One region of the Dehalobacter sp. CP genome, then DNA from elsewhere that is predicted to be linked to it. Evidence: riboswitches for the same ligand, from Rfam matches in the RefSeq annotation. Region 1 holds a riboswitch; each other region holds the start of a gene.
What was found. A riboswitch is a leader RNA that binds a small molecule or an ion and turns the genes downstream of it on or off. The one in region 1 is predicted to bind cobalamin.
Positions count from the first base shown of each region.

Region 1 (7,652 bases):
CAGATTCCGGTTATTTCCCTTAATGCCGGCGGTCTCGAATCCAATCCCGGGTTCAAACTTTCTATGAAGATGATCAAGCGTTGCGTGATGGCTACGGTTTATGGCGATCTGCTGATGCGCGTAACCAATGCCATACGACCCTATGAGAAAAATAAAGGAGAAACGAATGCCCTCCTGGCTAAATGGCTGAAGGACCTGAAGCCGACTCTCGCGGCGATGAGCTTGCGGCAATATCACCGGAATATCCGCCGGATTATCCAGGACTTCGATCGTATCGAGATCCTGGATGTTAAGAAACCAAAGGTCGGGGTGGTTGGGGAGATCCTCGTCAAATTTCATCCATTTGCCAATAATTTTATTGTGGATGTTCTGGAAAAGGAAGGCGCCGAAGCCGTTCTGCCGGATCTGATGGATTTCTTTATGTACTGTGCGTATGGAACAATATTCAGAAGAAAAGAACTCGCTGGCTCACTGAAAAGCGAACTTATCAGCCGCTATATTATCTGGCGGTTGGAAAACTACCGCCGGGTAATGAAACGTACTCTGGCAAAGAGCAACCGTTTCCATCCTCCCAAATCGATTTATGAGTTGGCCGATATGGCCGGCAAAATCATGCATCTTGGACATCAGACCGGCGAAGGCTGGTTCCTAACCGCGGAAATGCTGGAACTGATAGAAAGCGGAGCAACAAACGTCGCCTGTCTGCAGCCGTTTGCCTGCCTGCCAAATCATATCACGGGTAAAGGGATGGTCCGTGAACTTAAACGGCACTACCCGCTGGCGAATATTGTGCCAATCGATTACGATCCGGGTGCCAGCCAAGTGAATCAGATTAACAGAATTAAACTGATGCTTTCAGTCGCTTTCAAAAATATGGAGAAGGCGGAAGCAGTCAATAATGCCAATACAAACAATAGAAATAAAATAAATAACAATGCCGGGCAAATGCAATCTGCACCCGGCGAGGGAGCGGCAGCTTCGCATAACGCTGAAGAAGGTAAAGAGCCGTATTCCGAACAGAAGATTATTTAATAAAAAAACCCCTTCAGTATTGTACGCTGAAGAAGTTTTGAATATTTATTGAAGTAGATTAGGAATACTAAATGAGTCCGTTATTCTATTTCATCTGCTGTTTGGCATAGGCGATCATTTTTTTGACCATCTGGCCGCCGATCGGGCCTCCTTCCAGACCATTCTGTCTGGCAGTGACATCGCCTTTATAGTGATCGTTATTTTCCCTTACAAAATCAAGATGGCCGATTTCAGCCGCAGCCTCCATTTTTAGATTCTGCAGCAGCTTTTTTTTGCTTTCACTTGTTTTGCTCATTTTTTTTCACCTCCATCAATATTATTGACACTTTTGAAAAAAATCTTCATTGTAAATAATCCAATATCAGAGAGATTTAACCTTCAAGTTTTTTAAATGCAAATGTTTGGACGCAAACATAGTGACTGGAGTTGGAGAAAACATGCTGCAGATCAAAGTTCTGGCAGTAGGGAAAATCAAAGAAAATTATTTAAAAGAAGGGCTGAAGGAATACGCCAAGCGTCTTGGTGCGTACATTCGGCTTGAGATGATTGAAGTTGAGGACGAACCATGCTCCGAAAGGGCATCAGCTGCCGACGAAGCAAGAGTAAAACAGAAAGAAGCTGAAAAGGTTCTTAAATTAATTTCACCTCAGGATTATGTAGTTTTGCTGGATCTTCTGGGAAAGGAACTTTCTTCACCCGAACTTGCCGTTTTGTTTGATGAAAAAGGGCTTTCAGGCCAGAGCCGGATCACTTTTGTGATTGGCGGATCTCTCGGTACGGCAGATGAAATCCGAAAACGGGCCGATTACCGGTGGTCGTTCTCGAAGCTTACCTTTCCGCACCAGATGATCAGGCTTATCCTACTGGAGCAGATTTACCGGGCGTGCAAGATCAGCAAAGGGGAACCCTACCACAAATAGAATTGATGGAGGTAAAGATACTTCAATTAATATGTTCAAGGCTAAAGTAAAAATAATATTGATTCCTTGTCGAAAGAGCGATATAATGAATCAGGATTAAAACTGAATAGGCAGAACAGGTGTTGAATGAAGCTGATAAGCGTATCATTCAATGAATAAGGAAAGTCGGGTAGAAGCCCGCGCGGTCACGCCGCTGTGAAAGTGGAGTTCTTCAGGTATACCACTGGGAAACTGGGAAGGTCTGAAGATCGATGATGCTTAAGCCAGAAGACCTACCTGTTTTAGTGTCTCACCATATACTCTACGAGTGATAGAGAGGGGGATGTATGTGCAAGACTACCGAGGAAAACTTCCTAGCATATGAGCCTCTCGACGTAAGATGTTGAGAGGTTTTTTGTTTCATATCTTATATAGGAGAGTTTGACGATGATAAATAAAAAGATTTGGATAATGGGTCTCGTACTTATGTTTATGTTCTTGCCCCAGCAGACATATGCCATGCATATCATGGAGGGCTTCCTTCCTGCGGGTTGGTGTATTACTTGGGGTGCTTTGGCAATACCTTTTGTTCTGGCTGGTTTTTTTTCTATCAGAAGAACTGTTGGAGAGCATCCCAAAACATTAATGCTTTTGGCGATGGCAGGCGCCTTTGCTTTTGTTTTGTCTTCCCTGAAGATTCCTTCCGTTACAGGAAGCAGTTCGCACCCTACAGGGGTTGGCTTTGGCGCTATCTTGTTCGGACCGACCGCAATGGCCGTAATTGGCTTGATCATACTGCTGTTTCAGGCTGTCTTACTGGCCCATGGCGGATTGACAACATTGGGGGCAAATACTTTTTCGATGGGCATTGTGGGGCCGCTGGTAGCTTTTGCTACATATAAAATTGTGAAGAAAGCAAATGGACCGCAGTGGCTTGCTGTGTTTCTCGCTGCCGCACTTGGGGATTTATTGACTTACGTCACGACATCGGTGCAGCTTGCACTGGCGTTTCCAGCTGAAACAGGCGGCGTTATGGCATCACTTACCAAGTTTCTAGGTATTTTTGCCTTAACGCAAGTACCATTGGCGATCAGTGAAGGTATTTTGACTGTGCTGATATTTAAGGCGATTTCATCCTATGCAGGGGATGAGCTTAAAGACTTAAAAATACTTTCAAAGGAGGTCTGAAAGTGTCTGTAGAAACGATGAAACCGAAGAATAAAAATCGGGTTATCATCACAAATATTATTTTAATTACGATTGTCATAGCGCTTGCCGTTATACCCCTGATTGTGCAAAAGAATGCGGAATTTGCTGGGGCTGACAGCCAAGCTGAACAAGCTATAACAGAACTTAACGGGAATTACCAGGCCTGGTTCTCACCGATTTGGGAGCCGCCCAGCGGAGAAATTGAAAGCTTGTTGTTTGCGCTTCAGGCAGCTGTCGGAGCAGGTGTTTTGGGCTACGGGTTAGGTTATCTGCGGGGTCGTAAGAAAAAGGAAGAACCGGTAAACAATGATTTACATCGATAAATACGCTTATTTATCCAGGCTTAAACAAACGAATCCATTGAAAAAGCTGGTCTTAGCCGTTTTGGTTTTGGGGATCTGTCTCTGGGCTGATTCCGTTGCGGTGTCAATCTTGACGCTCCTGATCATGGGTTGGTATACCGTTTGCAAAGGCGGTACACCTGTTGGAATTTTTATTAGACTGATGCTTGTCCCGCTTTCCTTTTTAGTGATCGGCGTTTTAACCATTGCGGTCAATGTTTCAGGGGACAAAGATGTTTTTGTATTCTCTATATATGCATTTGGCATGTATATTGGGGTGTCGCAGTCCGGTATTCTAAGTGCGGCGAATCTGTTTTTTAAAGCGCTTGGCGCGGTTTCCTGTCTGTATTACGTATCGCTGAGTACGCCGATGGTAGACCTGCTGGCGGTTCTTCGGAAGCTTAAAGTTCCAAGACTAATGGTTGAATTGATGGGACTAATCTACCGGTTTATCTTTGTATTTTTGGAAATGGCAGAAACCATGTTTACGGCGCAGAATTCCCGCTTGGGCTATGCGGGGCTTTCCTCCGGATACCGTTCATTGGCGGGTCTGGCTTCTTCGCTTTTTATCCGGTCTTATCAGAGGGCGGATGAACTGTATATTGCGCTTGAGGCCAGGGGATATGACGGTGAGCTCAGTGTGATCCATGAGCAGGCGGAGACTCATTGGACGGAATATATTCCGATTGTGCTGATTAACCTATTCCTGATTGCAGTTGCGCTGTTTTCCAAACAATGGACAGGAGGCTTGCTATAATGGCCAAAAATGGCTTGATTGAAAATGTGGAGGCTAAAAATATCTTGGAAGTCAGAAATCTCCACTACATCTACAGTGATGGAACCCAGGCCTTAAAGGCCCTGTCACTCGGGATTAAACAGGGGAAAACGACAGCAGTCCTCGGAAGCAACGGTGCTGGAAAATCAACGTTGCTGCTTTCCTTTAACGGCATCAATAAGCCTTCAGGCGGCGAAGTCCTATTCAAGGGCCTGCCGCTGGATTATTCAGTAAAAGGTCTCAAACAGCTTCGAAAATCTGTTGGCATTGTTTTTCAGGATCCGGATAAACAGTTGTTTTCAGCCAGTGTCTATCAGGATATCTCCTTTGGAGCGATGAATCTCAAGCTGCCTGAGGAGGAAGTCCGCAGAAGGGTGGATCTAGCCATGAAGAGAACCGGGATATCCCACCTGAAAGAGAAGCCCACACACAGCCTCAGTTTTGGCCAGAAAAAACGTGCAGCCATTGCCGGCGTTCTGGTGATGGAGCCGGAAGTGCTTATTCTGGATGAACCGACTGCAGGGCTTGACCCACTTGGAGTCAGCGAGTTAATGAAGCTGCTCAGAAAACTGCAAATTGAGCTGAATTTGTCCGTTGTGATCTCAACGCATGACATCGATATTGTCCCGCTTTACTGCGATTATACGTATGTCATTGATGACGGCAGGCTTGTAATGGAAGGTACGCCACAGGAAGTGTTTTCGCATCCGGAGGAAATCAGAAGGATCAATCTCAGACTTCCAAGAATTGGGCATCTTATGGAAATCTTGCACGATAAAGATGGCTTTGAATTTGCCCAGCCTGCCAATACCATATCCGAGGCCAGAAAAGCTTTAATTAACTGGAAAGATACAAACTGATTGAAGGAATATAAAAATGATAAATCATGACATCCACCATCTAAACGATGAACAAAACAGTCCACAAAACAGTCAATCCGGTGAACTCTTTGTCATCAAACAGAATAAAAGACTGAGATGCGGCTTTACTACGGGATCCTGTGCGGCTGCTGCTGCCAAGGCTGGGGCGGTAATGCTGCTCTCGGGAGACCTGTGCACAGAAATAGCCATTGCGACACCGAAAGGGATACCGGTTGCGATGCAGGTGCTGGAAGTTCGGAGAGACTTGAACCAGGTGACGTGTGCCGTAAAAAAGGACAGCGGCGATGACCCGGATGTGACTAACGGCATCCTTATTTTTGCGACGGTCACCAGAGCGAACCATAATAATATTCAGGTCGATGGCGGCCAGGGCGTCGGCAGAATCACTAAGCCCGGGCTTGCCTGTTCTATAGGAGAACCGGCCATCAATCCTGTTCCCAGAAGTATGATTATGTCGGAAGTGGCGAAAGTCTGTGCCGAGTACGGTTATGAGGGAGGCCTGGAAATTACGATATCAGTTCCGGAAGGGGAGGCCATTGCCAGAAGAACCTTTAACCCACGGCTGGGCATTGTTGGCGGAATCTCTATTCTGGGAACAATAGGAATTGTGGAGCCGATGAGCGAAAAGGCCCTGATCGATACGATTCGACTGGAGATGAATCAGCAGAAAGAAAAGGGCTGCAGAGATCTTCTGGTCTGCCCGGGAAATTACGGTGAAACTTTTGTCCGCAGTACGCTGGGGCTGGAGAGTTCTCTGATTCACTGCAGCAATTATATCGGTGAAATGCTGGATTTTACCGTGGAATTAGGCTTTGACGGCCTGCTGCTGATTGGACATGCCGGAAAATTGGTCAAGCTGGCAGCGGGCATTATGAATACCCACTCCCGCTATGCGGACTGCCGCATGGAAGTTATCGCCGTACATGCTGCCTTACACGGTGCCGGGAAGGAGACAGTCAAAGAAATTATGGCTAGCCTGACAGCACCGCAGGCCGTTACGGTATTAGACCGGCACGGGCTTAGAAGCCAGGTATTTGAGTCCATCATGTTAAAAATTGATGAATATGTGAATTACCGCCTGCAGAATAAGGTGAAAGCCGGTGTGATCCTGTATTCCAATGAACAGGGTATCCTGGGCAAAACACCGCAGGCGGATGAAATAGTCAATAAAATAAGAAGGATGAAGCCATCATGAAAGCAGCATTATACGGAATAGGCGTAGGTCCGGGAGACTTTGAACTGATGACCTTAAAGGCCGTCCGAATCATCAGCGAGGCAGATCTTATTGCTGTTCCGCGGACGGATGAAAAAGAAATGACCGCCTGGAATATTGCCAAACAGGCTGTGGACCTCTCCAAAAAAGAAATACTGGAACTTTACATGCCGATGACACGGGATGCCCAAATGCTGGAGCAAAGCCATCAGGAAGCAGCTGAACAGATCATCGACCAGCTCAAACAAAACAAATCTGTGGCTTTTCTTACGCTGGGGGATCCATCAATCTATTCCACATATATTTATCTGCATAACCGGGTTTTGGAAGCAGGCTATGATGCCCGGCTGATTCCGGGGGTCCCGTCCTTCTGTGCTGTAGCAGCAAGGCTCAATGTGCCTCTCTGCGAGGGTGCCCAGCCACTGCACATTATCCCCGCATCCTATGAAGGATCCTTTGATTACCTGGACTGGGGCGGAACCAAGGTGCTGATGAAATCAGGAAGGGAATTTGGCAAGGTTAAGGAAGAGCTTATCAGCAAAGATCTGGTTAAGCATACCCAGATGGTGGAATGCTGCGGGATGCCGTCAGAGAGAGTTATAAAAGATATCAGTGTAGCCGAGGGGAAAGCAAGCTATTTTTCCACGATCATTGTGAAAGAAAAGGAGATTGTCAGATGATTTATTTTATTGGGGCCGGTCCGGGCGCGGTAGATTTAATCACGGTTCGCGGAAAGACGCTTTTGGAACAGGCCGATGTTGTGATTTATGCAGGCTCGCTGGTCAACCCGGAGCTATTGAATGTTACGAAGAAGGAATGCACCGTTTACGACAGTGCCGGGATGACACTGGAAGAGGTGCTTGCTGTGATGGTTCCTGCCACCCGGGCAGGTAAACTGGTCGTGCGTCTGCATACCGGCGATCCAAGCATTTACGGAGCGATCCGTGAGCAGATGGATCTGCTTGATGCCGAGGGCCAGTATTACGAAGTCGTACCTGGAGTCAGCTCGTTTTTCGGAGCTGCTGCCTCCTTGAAGAAGGAGTATACATTGCCGGATATCAGCCAAACTGTAATTATTACTCGCATGGAAGGAAGAACCCCGGTACCGCCTAAGGAAGACATTGCTCTCCTGGCGTCGCATCAGGCGACCATGGCAATTTTCTTAAGTACAGGGATGCTGGAAAACTTAAGTGCCAAGCTTATGGAAGGCGGTTACGCCGCTGACACTCCGGCAGCGATTGTTTATAAGGCAACCTGGCCGGATGAGAAGCAGTTCCGCTGTACGGTAGGGACATTGGCGAG
Region 1 covers NZ_CP157399.1:2,894,142-2,901,793, reverse strand. Annotated here, with positions in the region: gene AAH944_RS14365 (acyl-CoA dehydratase activase-related protein) at 1-1,032, shown strand, start outside; gene AAH944_RS14360 (alpha/beta-type small acid-soluble spore protein) at 1,118-1,327, opposite strand; gene rlmH (23S rRNA (pseudouridine(1915)-N(3))-methyltransferase RlmH) at 1,473-1,952, shown strand; cobalamin riboswitch at 2,053-2,247, shown strand; gene AAH944_RS14350 (energy-coupling factor ABC transporter permease) at 2,379-3,119, shown strand; gene AAH944_RS14345 (energy-coupling factor ABC transporter substrate-binding protein) at 3,137-3,463, shown strand; gene cbiQ (cobalt ECF transporter T component CbiQ) at 3,447-4,238, shown strand; gene AAH944_RS14335 (ATP-binding cassette domain-containing protein) at 4,238-5,116, shown strand; gene cbiD (cobalt-precorrin-5B (C(1))-methyltransferase CbiD) at 5,133-6,332, shown strand; gene cobI (precorrin-2 C(20)-methyltransferase) at 6,329-7,030, shown strand; gene cobM (precorrin-4 C(11)-methyltransferase) at 7,027-7,652, shown strand, end outside.

Region 2 (7,652 bases), 1.5 Mb from region 1:
TTGTATGGAAATTAGCGATGTAATTTTCGGCGTGTACACCGGCATCTGTCCTTCCACAACCGATAATCTGAATCTTCTCCTCTGCCATTTTTGCTAAGACTGTTTCGATTTTACCTTGAATCGTCAGATCGGTATCTTTTTGTTTTTGCCAACCTTTATATTTGGTCCCATCATAGGCGATTGTCATTCTTAAATTTCTCATTTTGAGTCTGCCTTTCTATATTTTTGTAAGATGTCTTAATTATCCCTAGAATAACTTACTACAACGATCAACATAATAATAATAATAATAATGAAACAAAATAATTTGGAGGTGTATTCCATGTATGGCACTGTTAAGTGGTTCAACTCCGAAAAGGGATTTGGATTTATCGAGGGAGATGGCGGACAGGATGTGTTCGTTCATTTTTCATCCATTAAATCCCAAGGATATAAATCACTCAATGAAGGTCAAAAAGTACAATTTGATGTAGAAGAAGGACAACGCGGACTCCAGGCAACAAATGTAACGCTTTCTTAAAAAAATATCTTTATAATAGCACTGTTATTTTTATACGGTGCTATTTTTTGGGTTAGGGTACTCTTTTGGGGTAGGTCTCAGATGCGTTATTCAAAGCCTGAAGTGCTTGTTCTTCAGGCATATTCTCAATTAAGGCAGCACATTTGTTACATAGTATCTTTCCTTTACCTTGAAAAGCACGAATACTTCTTTCATCACTGCAAGCGTTACGGAATATCGGTACATTACATAATTCACATCGTTGAAATTCAGCATCCTGATGACCTTTAAGATAGCCTTGAGCATTACGTCGTCTTAATTTTTGATGTCTCATTTTTTCACTTCCACAAAAAAAGTTAATGTTATTTTATCCAAAATCCAAGTTCTTTAATAAGGGAAAAGAAAAAGGGTTCGGAATCGAACCTCTTAGCTTTGCTTTATTAATCTAAGTTCATTATAACATAAAAATATTTTCTTTACTATAACAGCCGGGCTTTCGTTAATCAATGAACATTCTAGTATGCCGACGATTATGTTATTTATTATTTTGTTATGTTTTTTGACAAGTCTTCCTTACTGGTATCTAAACACGAAATATTATCGATATCTAGAAGTGACAAATAATAAAAAGGTATTTTTTTAAAATTTAGGATAAGAATAATACTGTTCATCAAAAATAATAAAAAGGTATTTGAACTCTTGAACTAAGCATTACACGTGAGGTGACATTACATGAATAAAGATTCGCGAGACTTCAGTTTTTCTTTTAAGGCTCTCGGCTCTATTGCAGCCATTTTAACAGCTGGTTACGCCATAGGACATCACAAAGAGCAAAAGTCCGTAATAATACGCCGGGCAAGAAATCGAAGAATAATGCTGGCATCTTTGCCGCTAGCTTTATTAACTACCGGACCACTAACGCGTAAGTTAATTCAAAAAAATGTAGCAAAAGCCATTACTATTTTAACAACAGATGAATACGGCAAAAACGTCATGGAGCTATGGACTGCCATTCATCGGGCCGGTGTTCAAAACATTGTTGAAAACAACTTAAGGGCAACACAAGGGACAACGATTAACAGGCCAATTGGCAGTTCAAAAAGGTTTGACGGGTTCGATAATCTTATGTTTGTTCCACCTCAAATGACGATGCTCTCTAAATCAGGCGAGACCGCAGTTGATATGAAAGTGACACTGGGCCCTAAGGCAGCCAAGCCTCTTACAGTCAATATACCTCTTCTTATTTCTGGAATGGCTTATGGAATCGCTCTAAGTGAGCCCGCAAAAATAGCTTTAGCCAGGGGAGCAAAGCTAGCAGGGACAGCTACAAACTCCGGTGAAGGCCCCTATCTGAAAGAAGAACGCGACGAAGCGGATAAATATATTTTGCAAATTGCCAATTGGCCATGGGGCTTACGCACGGATCAAGAGATTGCTTCTGCGGACATGCTGGAAGTACATATTTCGCAAGGAGGGCAGAAAGGCGTCTTCTATGTAGCTCCGGATGAAATTAAAGGCAAAGCACGTAAACTCATGGGTTTATCCCGCAATCAAGGGATATCGGGTCTACCTGCTCCTCCAGGTGTACAAAGTGCCGCAGATTGGCCCATATTGGTCAATAACCTGCGTAATAAAGCGAATGGAATACCCATTGCTCTGAAATTGATGGCCACGGACAAAATTGAAGAAGATTTAGGTTTAGCTGTAGATGCAGGGTTTGATGTCATTGCAGTCGACGGAACGCAAGGCGGATCTCTTGTTTCCAACCCCACGATGCAGGATGACTTTGGAATTCCCAGTCTCCATGTGTTAGTCCGCGCGGTCCGTTACTTACAAAACCGCGGAATTCGAGAACAGATAAGTCTGATTGTATCTGGCGGCTATTTTAATCCTGGAAGCTGTTTAAAAGCACTTGCGCTTGGTGCTGATGCTATTTATCTGGGTACCGTCCCCTTATATGCCTTAGCCAACAAGCAGCATAAAAAAGTAATCCCCTGGGAACCTCCTACGGTCCTTGTTAGCTATGCATCGAAATATAACAAAAAGCTGAACATAAACTTAAGCGCTGAAAGGGTATCCAATGTCTTACGCTCTATGGCCGTCGAAATGGAACAAGCCATTCGTGGCTTGGGGAAAACTTCTATCAAAGAGCTAAGCCCTAGCGACTTAGTGGCGCTTGATACGTTCTCTGCTGAATTAACTGGGGTAAAAAGAGCCTATTAGTTTAATTATAAACCTAGAATTTGCTTGAATTCTTCTTTTAACTGTTTCTTAAACTGTAGATTAGGCTTCACGGTTACCTTGTTTTCGCGCAATTGAGGCAGAATCTTGAGGAACCCGTAGTCTTCTTTTTCAGCTGTTCCGATCATTTCCTTTACCTTATAAGATTTTCGCATATTCATCAATCCCCTCCCCCTCTTAAATATCTCGTTCACGATTAATTACCAATTCCGTATAGGCTTCGTTGTTATGACAGATGTTGTTCCAGATACTATCGATGATCATAGCATCGACCTGCTGAAACAGATACTTTTCGCTTTGAACGTAGATGATGGCGCATATCTCACTTCTAAAGAATAAGGGAACAGCCATGATTGATGCGTCGTCGCTGATCCTAAAGTCCTTATTAATAATCGATTCCTGAGCCAGCTCCTTTAATGTGGCTCTATTCACAATCGGTACTTTATGATATGAGGCAATCTCTTCAGATACAATCAGATAATCGCAGTGTGTCTTTCTAATAGTATATAGTTTAAATTGGATATTGATTACCTTTGTTATACTTTTAATAAAATATGGATCCGTAATTTCTTTTCCAATGTTTTTGATATCTTCAATCATTTCCATTATCGATGCGTTATTTAAGATTCTTAATATCCCCATCAAGGCAACACTGACTTCATTCAGCATGGCATTTTTAATAACGGCAGACTCAGACAATATAGCCTCCATGCTAAGCTCTCCGTAAGGTGTTTTAATGCCAATCGTTTTAAAACTTAGAAACGGCAGTTTAATCATTAATAACCATAATAAAATATATAAGACGATTCTTATCCCTTGAAATACGGGTGCTTGAAGAATTTGGGCAAAGACACCTAAATGATTTGTATTTATCCCTACAGGATTACTTAGAAATAACTCCTCACAGAAATAAAAGCCAATAAATATTGCGATCAGTGCGATGAATATCCCCCATATTTGTCTGGCATTTAACCGTTTTACCTGATAAAGTGTTTTAGACAAAAACGTTTCAAATGTGCCAAAGCATGTTATGATCACTGCTCCTAAAATGGTTCCTAAAACAGTACCACAAGCTATCCCTATTAAGATTCCGCATTTTGCAATCAAATTATTGTCCTCACTTTTGTCCGATTACAACATCAGTACCAATATATGGTAAGATATAGTCAAAAATTACTCCTTGTGGAATATTTTAAATAATTTCTAATATACAAATATATAAACAGCTCCTTCCAGGCAGTATCCTTAACACAGGATCCACTTCAGAAAGGAGCTGTTTGTTTAATACATTCACTTACAAAATGTACAATATTGTATTTTATTTGGTCTTATCAAATTCTATCAGTTTCTGAGCAAAATCACCATAAAATCTATACAGCGGATGCTTTGGATTAGCCGGCAGCTCCTGGCTTTCGTCATAAGCCAAAGTTGAAACTATCATTGAAGCTGCCGCTACAGCAGGCAGTACGCTTGGCGCCGCTTTGATCGGACCATAGAATAAGAAATCGCTCCACAGGACGGCCGATACTGCATGTACTGCAGCATTCATGGCGGAAAAGCCTTCCCCACCCCACATTTCCCGGCTTTCTTTCCACATATACGTCCCATTAGCAGGAGCTGATCCAACCGGCCAGCCGGTTTCCGCTTTGATTTGTTTACCTGCCAAGGCTGAAAAAGAAATAGACGGAAGATTCATGACTGTCGTATCGATCAAGACCGAGGCAAAATCTTTCGCTCCAATGGCTGTCAGCATTTCACGGCATGTATGTACCCTGCCGGAAGGAGTCTGGTTCGTTTCATCGAAGACCTGCAGGACCACGTGTTTAATTCCCAGCTCTTTTAATGCCGCTGCCTGGCCGATCATGTCTTTATCCCAGGGTGTAATGCTGTTATATAAAATTTTGTCCTGAATACCAAGACCGGCAGCATATTCTGCCGCATCAAGACGCGCTTTTTCTCCCCAAATGTCAATAGCAAAAGGGTGGTTGCTGATTGTAAGGTAAAAATCAATATATTCCTTCATCTCATCTGCGGAAACCGCTGTCAAAGCTACTATGGCAGGTATCCCTGTCTGATCGGACAGCTCTTCCTGCCTGAGAATGTATGAGCGGGCTTTTTCACGATCAAATTTCCTGTCACGGCGGCTTTCCAAAATACGGTCTCCGTTATGAAACATTGAGGATATAAGCAGAGGCGGATTATCTCCAGGTTGGCCACCGATAATCATGTCACAGATACGGAAAACTTTTGGTGTTAAGTCATATTTAAACATTTCTTCTCCAATATCTCTTTGGATGATTTAGCAAATCATATTATACCATAGATCATTGCAAATAACCATTATTTAACAGCAATTGCCAGATTGAGTGATTATTTAAAAATTAATTTGACTTGACTTTATTTATGATTTTCGTTATCTTAATAGAAGTTGAATATATTTATATAATCTTAGGTGCCCCACTAAGGGGAGAATAGGAAAATCGGTAATAATCCGATACGGACCCACCACTGTGTAGACGAGTCCTCGCTGATCCACTGGCGTATGCTGGGAAGGTGCGTTCAGGACGTTCGAGTCTGAGTCAGGAGGCCTGCCTAAGAGGTAAAAGTCTTTCCTGGGTAATGGAAAGCGGCGGTGATGACGGCAAAATCCCGACCACAAGCATATTTGTGGTGGGGTTTTATTTATTTTTTAATATTTAATTGGAGGTTTTTAAATGAGCAGCCTTACAAAATTTCATGGTTTGGAAAATCTGAAAAATGCGACTGAGCAGGAACTTGAAATTGCCTTGCAAGAACTGATGGGTGGAATCAAAGCGCTCAATCAGGAAGCCTTGGCAGGCATGAAAAGCCGTGTAGACGCGAAAATCAAGCCCCTCGGAAGCTTAGGTGTCTTAGAGGATATTGCACAACAGCTCGCAGGCATATTTGGCACCACGCATCCAAAAATCAATAAAAAAGCAGTCCTGCTTATGGCCGGAGATCATGGTGTTGTCGTCGAAGGCGTCAGTGCTGCACCTCAGGAAATCACGAAACAAATGTTCTATAGTTACCTGAATGGCGGTGCAGGTATCAATGTCCTCGCCCGGAATGCCGGAGCAGATGTTATCAGTACGGACATCGGCATTGCCACCCCGTTGGATGCTCCTGAGCTTATGGCCTACCGGGTTAAAAATGGAACAGACAATATGGCGAAAGGACCGGCAATGAGTCGTCAAGAGGCCATGCTTGCAATACTGACAGGTGCAAGAATTGCCGCCAATGCGATTGACTCTGGTGTTAATCTGTTAGCAACAGGTGAAGTCGGTATTGGCAATACAACACCGAGCGCCGCCTTGATCTCTGTGTTTACCGGTCACTCTGTTGAGGATGTTACCGGCCGCGGAACAGGCTTAAAAGATGATGCCCTGATTAATAAGCAAAACGTGATTAAATGCGCAATCGAAATTAATCAGTGTGACCCTGCCGCGCCAATTGACACCCTGGCTAAAATCGGCGGACTCGAAATTGCTGCGCTCGTTGGAGCAATCCTCGAAGCTTCCTATCAACATGTACCGATTATCCTCGACGGCATCATTTCATCTGCTGCAGCAATAACCGCAGCAAAACTAGCACCCCTGTCCACTTCCTATATGATTGCTTCTCATAGTTCAGAAGAGCTTGGACAGCATCTAGCGCTTCATCAGCTTGGGCTTAAACCCAGACTTGACTTCCATATGAGACTTGGAGAAGGCACAGGTGCCGCCCTAATGTTCCCGATGGTGGAGGCAGCCCTTAAAGTCGCTGATGAAATGGCTACATTTGAACAAGCTGCAGTTACCACCGGAGACTTCTAAAATCTGCAAAGAAAGATAAAAAAGACATGTACGGCATAATCCGTGCATGTCTTTTTTGCATAATCATCGATAATGGAAACTCTTGATAGTTTAATTAGATCCCAATCTTTTGCATCAGCTTGTCACTTGCTAATACAAAATTCTTGCCGATAGCTGTCTGCATAAACGCCTGAAAAAGAATTCCGAGGTTTGCAGGGATAAGGATCACTTCGATCAACGGATATACGTTAATTTGAGATGCGATCCATCTGGCAGCTAATGACAACCCGGTAAAGAAAACCATGGAAAAAAACAGACAGCGCCGGTAGCTGGAACAATGAGAACCGCCGGTAAACACCCGTAAAGCCAAAGCAGAAAACATTATCACGAACGTATACACAATGGTACCGAATATTGCAGATACCCCTACGGTTAGAACTAATTCAATCATTACCCCAAGAAGCAAGGCTAAACTATATTCTATTTTCACTTTATGGACGGCGTCCATTTCTTCACCTTTTACCATACGATTTGTCAAATGATGTGCAACACCCTCGAGATCAAACAATTGTTCACCCATCCTCCAGTCTTTGTTTTAGAAAATGATAAGATCAATTACCTTTCTGTGGATAATGTAGAAAATATAGCCATCTAAATATAATATAATTCTATGTACCTTTGGTATTTCCTGCTAAATTGTTTGTTGAAATTACATAATAGTCCTACATGAAATGAGGATATAAAAAACGCCTCGTATTTATTACGTGGCGTTAATCTCGATATTATGCTATTTATTATTATGCTATTTATTATTGCACACCTTGGTTTTGCTCAAGATTATATTTGAAATCTGCGACGCGCTGGACATAACTATCTGGATCAGCTGAGCCGCCGTCTTCCATCTGCTTTTGACAGCCTTCAAGGCCGTAGTGATTAGACAGCAGCATCAGATCAAAGACGAACTCATCGGCATACCCCTGAGCAGCCCAGTAATTCCTGTAGTATGCCAACTTTTCAATATCTGACTTTGCGGTGGTGTCAATTGGGATATTATCAATTCCTTCTGCCTGATAAACTGCTAAAACCAACGCATACGATAA
Region 2 covers NZ_CP157399.1:1,420,552-1,428,203, forward strand. Annotated here, with positions in the region: gene truA (tRNA pseudouridine(38-40) synthase TruA) at 1-202, opposite strand, end outside; gene AAH944_RS07245 (cold-shock protein) at 323-520, shown strand; gene AAH944_RS07250 (hypothetical protein) at 573-833, opposite strand; gene AAH944_RS07255 (FMN-binding glutamate synthase family protein) at 1,232-2,722, shown strand; gene AAH944_RS07260 (hypothetical protein) at 2,728-2,901, opposite strand; gene AAH944_RS07265 (hypothetical protein) at 2,918-3,847, opposite strand; gene AAH944_RS07270 (tetrahydromethanopterin S-methyltransferase subunit H family protein) at 4,059-5,012, opposite strand; cobalamin riboswitch at 5,174-5,351, shown strand; gene cobT (nicotinate-nucleotide--dimethylbenzimidazole phosphoribosyltransferase) at 5,455-6,573, shown strand; gene AAH944_RS07280 (accessory gene regulator B family protein) at 6,668-7,132, opposite strand; gene AAH944_RS07285 (hypothetical protein) at 7,362-7,652, opposite strand, start outside.
Region 2: linked by a shared signal. The riboswitch ahead of cobT (nicotinate-nucleotide--dimethylbenzimidazole phosphoribosyltransferase) and the one ahead of AAH944_RS14350 (energy-coupling factor ABC transporter permease) in region 1 are both predicted to bind cobalamin.

Region 3 (7,652 bases), 370 kb from region 1:
GTAGCTTGCTGTCCGAATAGCCGCATTATTCATGGCAGCAGCCGTCAGAAGGCCTGCAGAGGCTTCAGGATCAAGACCCAATTCCGCGGCAATCAGCTTCATATGTTCCTCATAGACGGCTGGAGTGATGTCACACCTCAAACCCATCCCGGAATTAATATCGTGGTTAAAAACAAATTTCAGGTTTTCGCGGTAACCACCGTTTAAATGGGCGGTACTCAGGACCTTGCGGTCATCCTTGAAAGAAATAATGATACTGTCTTTATAGCGCTCAACAGTATCACCTGTTTCGTAAGTCCACAGAAGCAAATCATTTTCCTCCGATCCTACCTAATAGTTCCCGGATACTGCCGAACTTCTCTGCGCCGTGCTGCATCATGCCGGCAAGAAGGCTGTTAGCTTTGCCACCGGTAAAATCTCCTGTGTAATCCCACTGTTCTGATTCAGTTTCCACAATCATTACCTTTTTGTTTTTAAGGTGTAAGGCCACGGAAACCTGTTCTAAATTGACGATGTTCCCGTACCCGAAAGGGACGGACAAAACAATGATCAGGTCTGCTTCATTTAGAAGCTCTTCGTTCATGTTAAAGGCTTCGGCGGAGATGGGGGCAAAAGGAGCTTCTTCGGAAACGGCAATGCCGAGCTCTTTGGCTTTTTTCCAGTCCGAATCTCCAATGTTCAGGACGCCGCAGCTCACCTGATAACCGGCCTGAACCAATTGTTCCATCAGATAGACACCGCTTCCGCCACCGCAGAGTAAATGGATACGTATATCCCTGGCAGCCTCACTCCGGTCCTTTTTTTTACTTAACGGAATAATATTAAAGCGTCCGGTGATTTCATTCGTAGTAATCGCAACTTCGATATGGTAGCTATCCCGGATCTTCTGGGCTGTCAACACTTCAACAGGACTGCCATAAGCCACAATTCTGCCTTTATCGAGAAGAATGATTTTATGGCTGAACTGGGCAGCAAGGTTAAGGTCGTGCAAAACAGTAATCACGGTCAGGCCTTTGGTTTTATTCAAACGATCCAGAAGCTCCAGTAATTCGTATTGGTGCTGGATATCTAAATGAGAGGTGGGTTCATCGAGCAGCAGCACTTTGGGTTCCTGAGTTAAGGCTCTCGCCACAATGACTCTTTGCCGCTCGCCTCCGCTTAGTTCGTTCACAGAACGGTCCCTCAGATGCCAAACGTTTGTCAGTTCCATCGCCCATTGAGCAATCTCCATATCCTTTTCAGAATCGCCCTCAAATCTCTTTTGATGGGGCATTCTGCCCATCAGTACCGTCTCCATGACAGAAAAAGCAAAATCCCCTCCGGTATCCTGGGGGACCACTGCGATCGTTTTGGCAAGATCTTTTTTCCTAATCTTAAAAATATCCTGATCATCGAGCAGGACAACTCCTTTTTGGGGAGTAATTTCTGCGGTAATATTTTTCAGCAGGGTAGATTTGCCGGACCCGTTGGGGCCGATGATGGACACAAAGCTGCCCTTGCTGATTTCCAGACTTAAGTCTTCCAGAATATTTTTACTGCCATAGGTGAATGTAAGGTTGCTGGCAATGATTGAAGAATCCACTTATATTACTCTCTCTTTCTTTTTCTTCAGCAGATAGATGAAGAAGGGTCCGCCAAAAAGCGCAGTGATGACACCAACAGGGATTTCCTGTGAACCCAGGCATGTCCTGGCAATCGTATCGGTAATCACCAAAAAGGTCCCACCCACCAGAAAGGAGAGTGGAAGCAGGACCCGGTGATCCGGACCAACCATAATCCTGACAATATGCGGAACGATCAGTCCGACAAAACCAATGGAGCCGCAGGATGCCACGGCTCCCGCTGTTGTCAGGGAGGTGGCCATCAGCAGAATGATTTGCAGTTTCCCAAGATTGATGCCAAGATGCTGGGCGGTACTGTCGCCGAATACCATCGCATTCATTTCCTTCGCTAAAGCGAATAAGACAATTACGCCAATAAGGATAAACGGCGCAGCAAGTTGGATATGCTCCCAGCTCTTGTTGGCAAAACTGCCCATGAGCCATAGATAAATTTTATCGATATCATCCGTATTCAAAACCATCAGGAAAGACATGACTGCTGACAGGAACGCACTGAGTGCGACCCCTGCCAGCAGCAGTGTCGTGACAACGACTTTTTTCCCGACTTTGGCTAGGGAGTAGACAATCCAGGTTGTCAGAAAAGCACCGATAAAACTGAAAACAGGAATTTCGATCATGCCCAGGAAACCGCCTGCGCCGGTGATGATGGCGACCGTCGCACCCAAACCTGCTCCGGAGGATACACCCATTACGTAAGGATCGGCCATCGGGTTTTTAAAAAAACCTTGCAGGGTGCCTCCGATGACGCCCAGAGCTCCGCCAACCAAAGCTGCCAGAATGACCCTCGGAACACGCAGAGACCAGATAATCGTTTGATGGACATGGGAATAGTCTTCAGCATGAAACCAGTGATTCAATAAAGGTACTTTGCTCATGATAATTCCGGCGCTCTCTTTAAACGAAATATCTGCTGAGCCGACCGTTGTGCAAAAAATGCCCACAGCAATCAAGAACAAGGTGAAGCAGATCAGCAGGTACTTCCAACTTTTCCGGTTGTTTAAAACATCCATGATTGATAGCACCGTTAACTTCCAAAAACTTCAGGATGAATAATCTTTGCGATTTGCTCCAGACCGTCGATGACTCTTGGGCCTGAGCGGCTGATCAGGTTGTCGTCGACAGCATATACCTTGTTGTCTTTCACCGCACTTAAGACTTCATAGCCGGTCCTGTTTTGGATATCTGCAGGGGTATGGGCATGAGTATTGATGATGTAATAATCCGGATCGGCTTGGAGCAGACTTTCCATGCTGTAATTATAAAATTTTTCAGTATTGCCGGCAGCAATATTGACGCCTCCGGCAACTTCGATAAGGTTATTGACAAAACTGGTTGAACCGGCCGACATTAGAGGATCGTCCCAAATTTCCACAAACACGGTCGGCTTGGCGACGTCTTTGAGTTTGGAGGTTATATTTGTCATTCTGGTTCTCATATCTGCAGCGACTTTCTTGGCTTCTGCTTCCTTACCGGTCAGAGAACCGGCCAATTCGATATTGCTGATAACCTGGTCGATCGTATCGGCATCGAGTACAACAACCGTCACCTTCAGCTCTTCAAGCTTCTTGATGACATCTTCCTGCACGCCGGCTGCAATAAAGACCATATCGGGCTCGGCGGCGACAATCGTTTCCAGATTCGGGTTCTTAAACCCGCCCATTTTTTCTTTAGTCAACGCTTGTTCGGGATAATCACAGTAATCGGTTACACCGATAATTTCCTGATCAAGGCCAATGGCAAAAAGTATTTCAGTAATAGCAGGGGCTAAAGAAATAATTTTCTGGGGGTAGGCGTCAAGGGTGATCTGTCTGCCCATCGTGTCTGTAAACGTTTTTCCCTTCAAGGCTTGCTCATTTTGCGCTGAGCAGCCTGTGGCCAGTCCAAGGGCCAGGGTAAGCACCAGGAGCAGAATCAGCAGTAGTGCAGTTGGTTTCTTCTTCATAATCATTTCTCCTTTGTTTCGATTCTTTTTAATAAACAAAATAAAAGTCTCTTATATTCTAAGAGACTTTCCCATTCTAAGTCGTTTAATCATTGAAGGAAGTGTTCTTACCATTACATCATCTTCCCAATCCTAGGCAGGTCTCCTGGCTTACGGGTCATTCTCCTCCCGGCCTTCCCAGATCATATCCAGTGGCATTCGGAATTCGTCTCCGCATACAGTGGTGGGTCCGCGCCGGTTTCCCGGTCTTCCCTATTCTCCTCATCTTGAGGCACCTGGGATTAATCATTCATTTCTCATTTCCCTACGCTAACAATATTGCATAGAAGAAACTTTTTGTCAATCTGAATTTTTTTTAGGAATCCTTCCGGCTTTTCGGACGCTTTCCCGCAGGAGATATTCAATGTGAGCGTTGACGCTCCGGAATTCGTCGGACGCCCATTCTTCAATAATGCTGAATAGCTTTGGATCGATACGCAGCGGAAAGTTCTTCTTGTCTGCCATTATCCTGCTCCTGCCGACGCTTTTTAATACAGGGTGCCGGTATTGAGTACTGGCTGAGCTGAACGGTCGGAGACAATTGCCACAAGTAGATTGTTGATCATTGCCATCTTGCGTTCGTCGTCAAGTTCAATTGTCCCGCTGTTTTCCAACTGCTGAATGGCCATCTGGGCCATTCCGACAGCACCTTCCACAATTTTCTGACGGGCGGCCAGGATTGCGTTGGCCTGTTGCCTCTGAAGCATGGCGCTCGCAATCTCGGTGGCATAGGCCAGGTGGGTCAGGCGGGCTTCAATTACTTCCACGCCGGCAAGTGTAAGGCGTTCCTGAAGTTCCTTCGCAATCTCTTCGGCTACTTCCTCGGTGTTGCCCCTTAAGGAAACGTCACCTTCTTCATAATTGTCATAAGGATATTTGGTTGCAACATGGCGCAATGCTGTCTCACTTTGGATTTCTACAAACTGTTCATAATTGTCAACATCAAATACAGCTTTAGCCGAGTCAACCACTTTGATGACGACAACCGCAGCAATTTCAATCGGATTACCGTCGACATCATTGACTTTCAAACGCTCACTGTTGAAGTTGCGGACTTTTAGGGAAATCTTCTTTGCGGCAACGAACGGAACCGTCATCCAGATGCCAGGTTCGCGAATGCTGCCGATATAGCTGCCGAAGAAGGTCAGTACTTTGGCTTGATTTGGCTGGACAATCTGGATGCCGGTTGAGACAATCAGTGCCAGAAGAAGCAGAATCACTGCCAGGACGATATTCGTGAATCCTGTTTCTTGGACTGAGGCGACAATATTAAATGTTGCAGCAGCCAAAAGGGCTAAAAAAATGAGAATGCCTAAGAACCCGTTAATTTTCCATACTTTTTTTTCGATCATAGTTTATCATCCTTTCTTGGAGAAAAATCCAGTCGATCGAACTGGACCAACCAACTGGATCAAACATTTAATTGATATGATAATGATATCACTTTAATATAATTAATGCAACTGGTTCCGCGGGTGACTTTGGCAATATGTTTTGAATCTTTCGATCTGGTAAATACTACATAGAGAGTCTTGAGCAGGAGGTACAGAAATGGAAGGTTTAGGGTTTGGGTCACTACTGGCGATGATTCAGCTGGCTTTTGTATTGGTTGTCGGAATTTATTTCTGGACGATGTTAAGGCAGCAGTACTCGACGAGATCTGCTGTGGAGAAGGAGTCCGTGAAACAAAAAGAAAAGCTGCAAAGAATGCGTAAAATATCTTTGACGATCCCGCTGTCGGAAAAGACCAGACCGGAAGTCTTTGCGGAGATCATTGGACAAAAAGAAGGCGTGAAAGCACTTCGGGCTGCTTTGTGCGGGCCGAATCCCCAGCATGTCCTGCTGTACGGGCCTCCGGGCGTTGGTAAAACAGCCGCAGCTAGGCTTGTCCTTCAAGAAGCTATGAAAAATTCGCTCTCACCGTTTAAAAGTGAGGCAAAATTTATTGAAGTTGACGGTACGACGGCTAGATTCGATGAGAGAGGGATCGCTGACCCGCTGATTGGTTCTGTCCATGATCCGATTTATCAGGGAGCTGGCGCCATGGGGATGGCGGGAATACCGCAGCCTAAGATGGGTGCAGTCACCAAAGCCCACGGTGGGATTCTTTTTATTGATGAAATTGGTGAACTTCACACTATCCAAATTAATAAACTGCTTAAAGTAATGGAGGACCGCAAGGTTATTTTGGAAAGCTCGTACTACAGCTCTGAGGACAGCAATGTCCCTGAGCACATCCACGATATTTTCCAAAACGGCTTGCCGGCAGATTTTAGAATGATCGGTGCGACGACCAGAAGACCGGAGGAAATACCGGCGGCAGTACGCTCACGCTGTATGGAAATTTTCTTCAGGGCGCTTCAGCCGGAAGAAATTGCAGTCATCGCCAAAAATGCTGCCGAAAAAATTGATATTGAGATCACAGACGGAGCATTGGAAGTTCTTAAAAAATATGCCACGAACGGCAGAGAAGCTGTCAATATCGTACAGCTGGCGGCCGGAGTCGTTCAAAATGAAGGCCATCGCTGTATCGATGAGGAGAATATCGAATGGGTGGTTACAACCGGACAATACACGCCAAGACCGGAGAAAAAAATTCCGCCTTTCCCCCAGATAGGATTGGTCAATGGCCTAGCAATCTACGGAGCAAACCTTGGCATGCTCCTGGAAATCGAGGTCACAGCCTACCCGGTAAGGAACCGTAAGGGAGAGCTCTATGTAACCGGAATTGTTGAAGAGGAAGAATCAGGTTATGAGGGTAAAAAAACGCGCCGGAAAAGTATGGCGCGCTCCTCGCTGGAAAATGTTCTGACCGTGCTTTGCCGGGAGCATAGGATTGAACCGCGTCATTACGATATCCATGTCAATTTCCCCGGGGGAGTTCCAATGGATGGTCCGTCTGCAGGGACAGCAATGGCGACCGCGGTGTATTCAGCAATTAAGAAATGCAAGGTAGACAATACCGTAGCTATGACCGGGGAGTTATCGATCCGGGGTAGAGTAAAACCGGTTGGCGGGATCAGTGCCAAAATTGAGGCAGCCGTCCAGTCAGGGTGTAAAAAAGTATTTATTCCGCAGGAAAACTGGCAGGCCAGGTTTGCTCACTGGGAAAAGGACATCCAGATCATTCCGGTGGAAACGCTCGATGAGATATTGAATGCAGTACTGCAACCTGTTCTGCCGATCACCGACATGGTCGAAGTGGATTTGTCGGAAAAGGAGGTGTCGCTGAATAAAGTGCTGAAAAGGATAAAAATTCCATCCGGCAATTTGCATGAACAAGGTAAACCGTGTTAAAATATAGCACTGGCAAGTCTTTTGAGGGGAGATAAATTATGCAAGAAAGAGAGATACCGATCCTTCCGCTTAGAGGAATCCTTGTCTTTCCCTATATGGTGATTCATCTTGATGTTGGCAGGGAAAGATCCATGGCAGCCATTGAGGAAGCAATGCTCTTGGATCGCCAGATTCTTCTACTATCGCAAAAGGAAATGGAAATAGACAGTCCGATGATTGATGATCTGTATACAGTTGGCACAATTGTCGATATTAAACAGCTTTTGAGACTTCCCGGCGGGACAATGCGCGTTCTCGTCGAGGGGATTTGCCGTGCCGAGGTCAAAGAATTTTTGGCGGAAGATCCTTTCTTTAAAGCGCAGGTAGAAAGATTCTCCGGTAATGAGCGTATGACCCCCGAATTGGAGAATATGACCAGAAGTCTGACCCACCAGTTTGAGGAATATGCGCGTCTCAGCAAAAAAGTATCCCCCGAAGCGATTGGATCGGTGCTTGCTGTAAAAGAGCCCGGTCGGATGGCTGATTTGGTGGCTTCCCATCTGAATTTAAAGATAGAGGATAAACAGGTGGTTCTTGGCGCGATTGATGTAAGCGAACGTCTGGAAAAGCTCACCGAACTGATCATGCGTGAAATCGAGATTCTCGAGCTGGAAAGACGCATTGGGCTCAGGGTCCGAAAACAGATGGAAAAGGCCCAGAAAGAATATTACCTGCGGGAGCAGATTAAAGCGATCCAGAAAGAACTGGGCGAC
Region 3 covers NZ_CP157399.1:2,524,180-2,531,831, reverse strand. Annotated here, with positions in the region: gene AAH944_RS12590 (adenosylcobinamide amidohydrolase) at 1-309, opposite strand, end outside; gene AAH944_RS12585 (heme ABC transporter ATP-binding protein) at 311-1,582, opposite strand; gene AAH944_RS12580 (FecCD family ABC transporter permease) at 1,583-2,632, opposite strand; gene AAH944_RS12575 (ABC transporter substrate-binding protein) at 2,647-3,564, opposite strand; cobalamin riboswitch at 3,682-3,858, opposite strand; gene AAH944_RS12570 (hypothetical protein) at 3,904-4,068, opposite strand; gene AAH944_RS12565 (SPFH domain-containing protein) at 4,092-4,955, opposite strand; gene lonB (ATP-dependent protease LonB) at 5,155-6,900, shown strand; gene lon (endopeptidase La) at 6,939-7,652, shown strand, end outside.
Region 3: linked by a shared signal. The riboswitch ahead of AAH944_RS12575 (ABC transporter substrate-binding protein) and the one ahead of AAH944_RS14350 (energy-coupling factor ABC transporter permease) in region 1 are both predicted to bind cobalamin.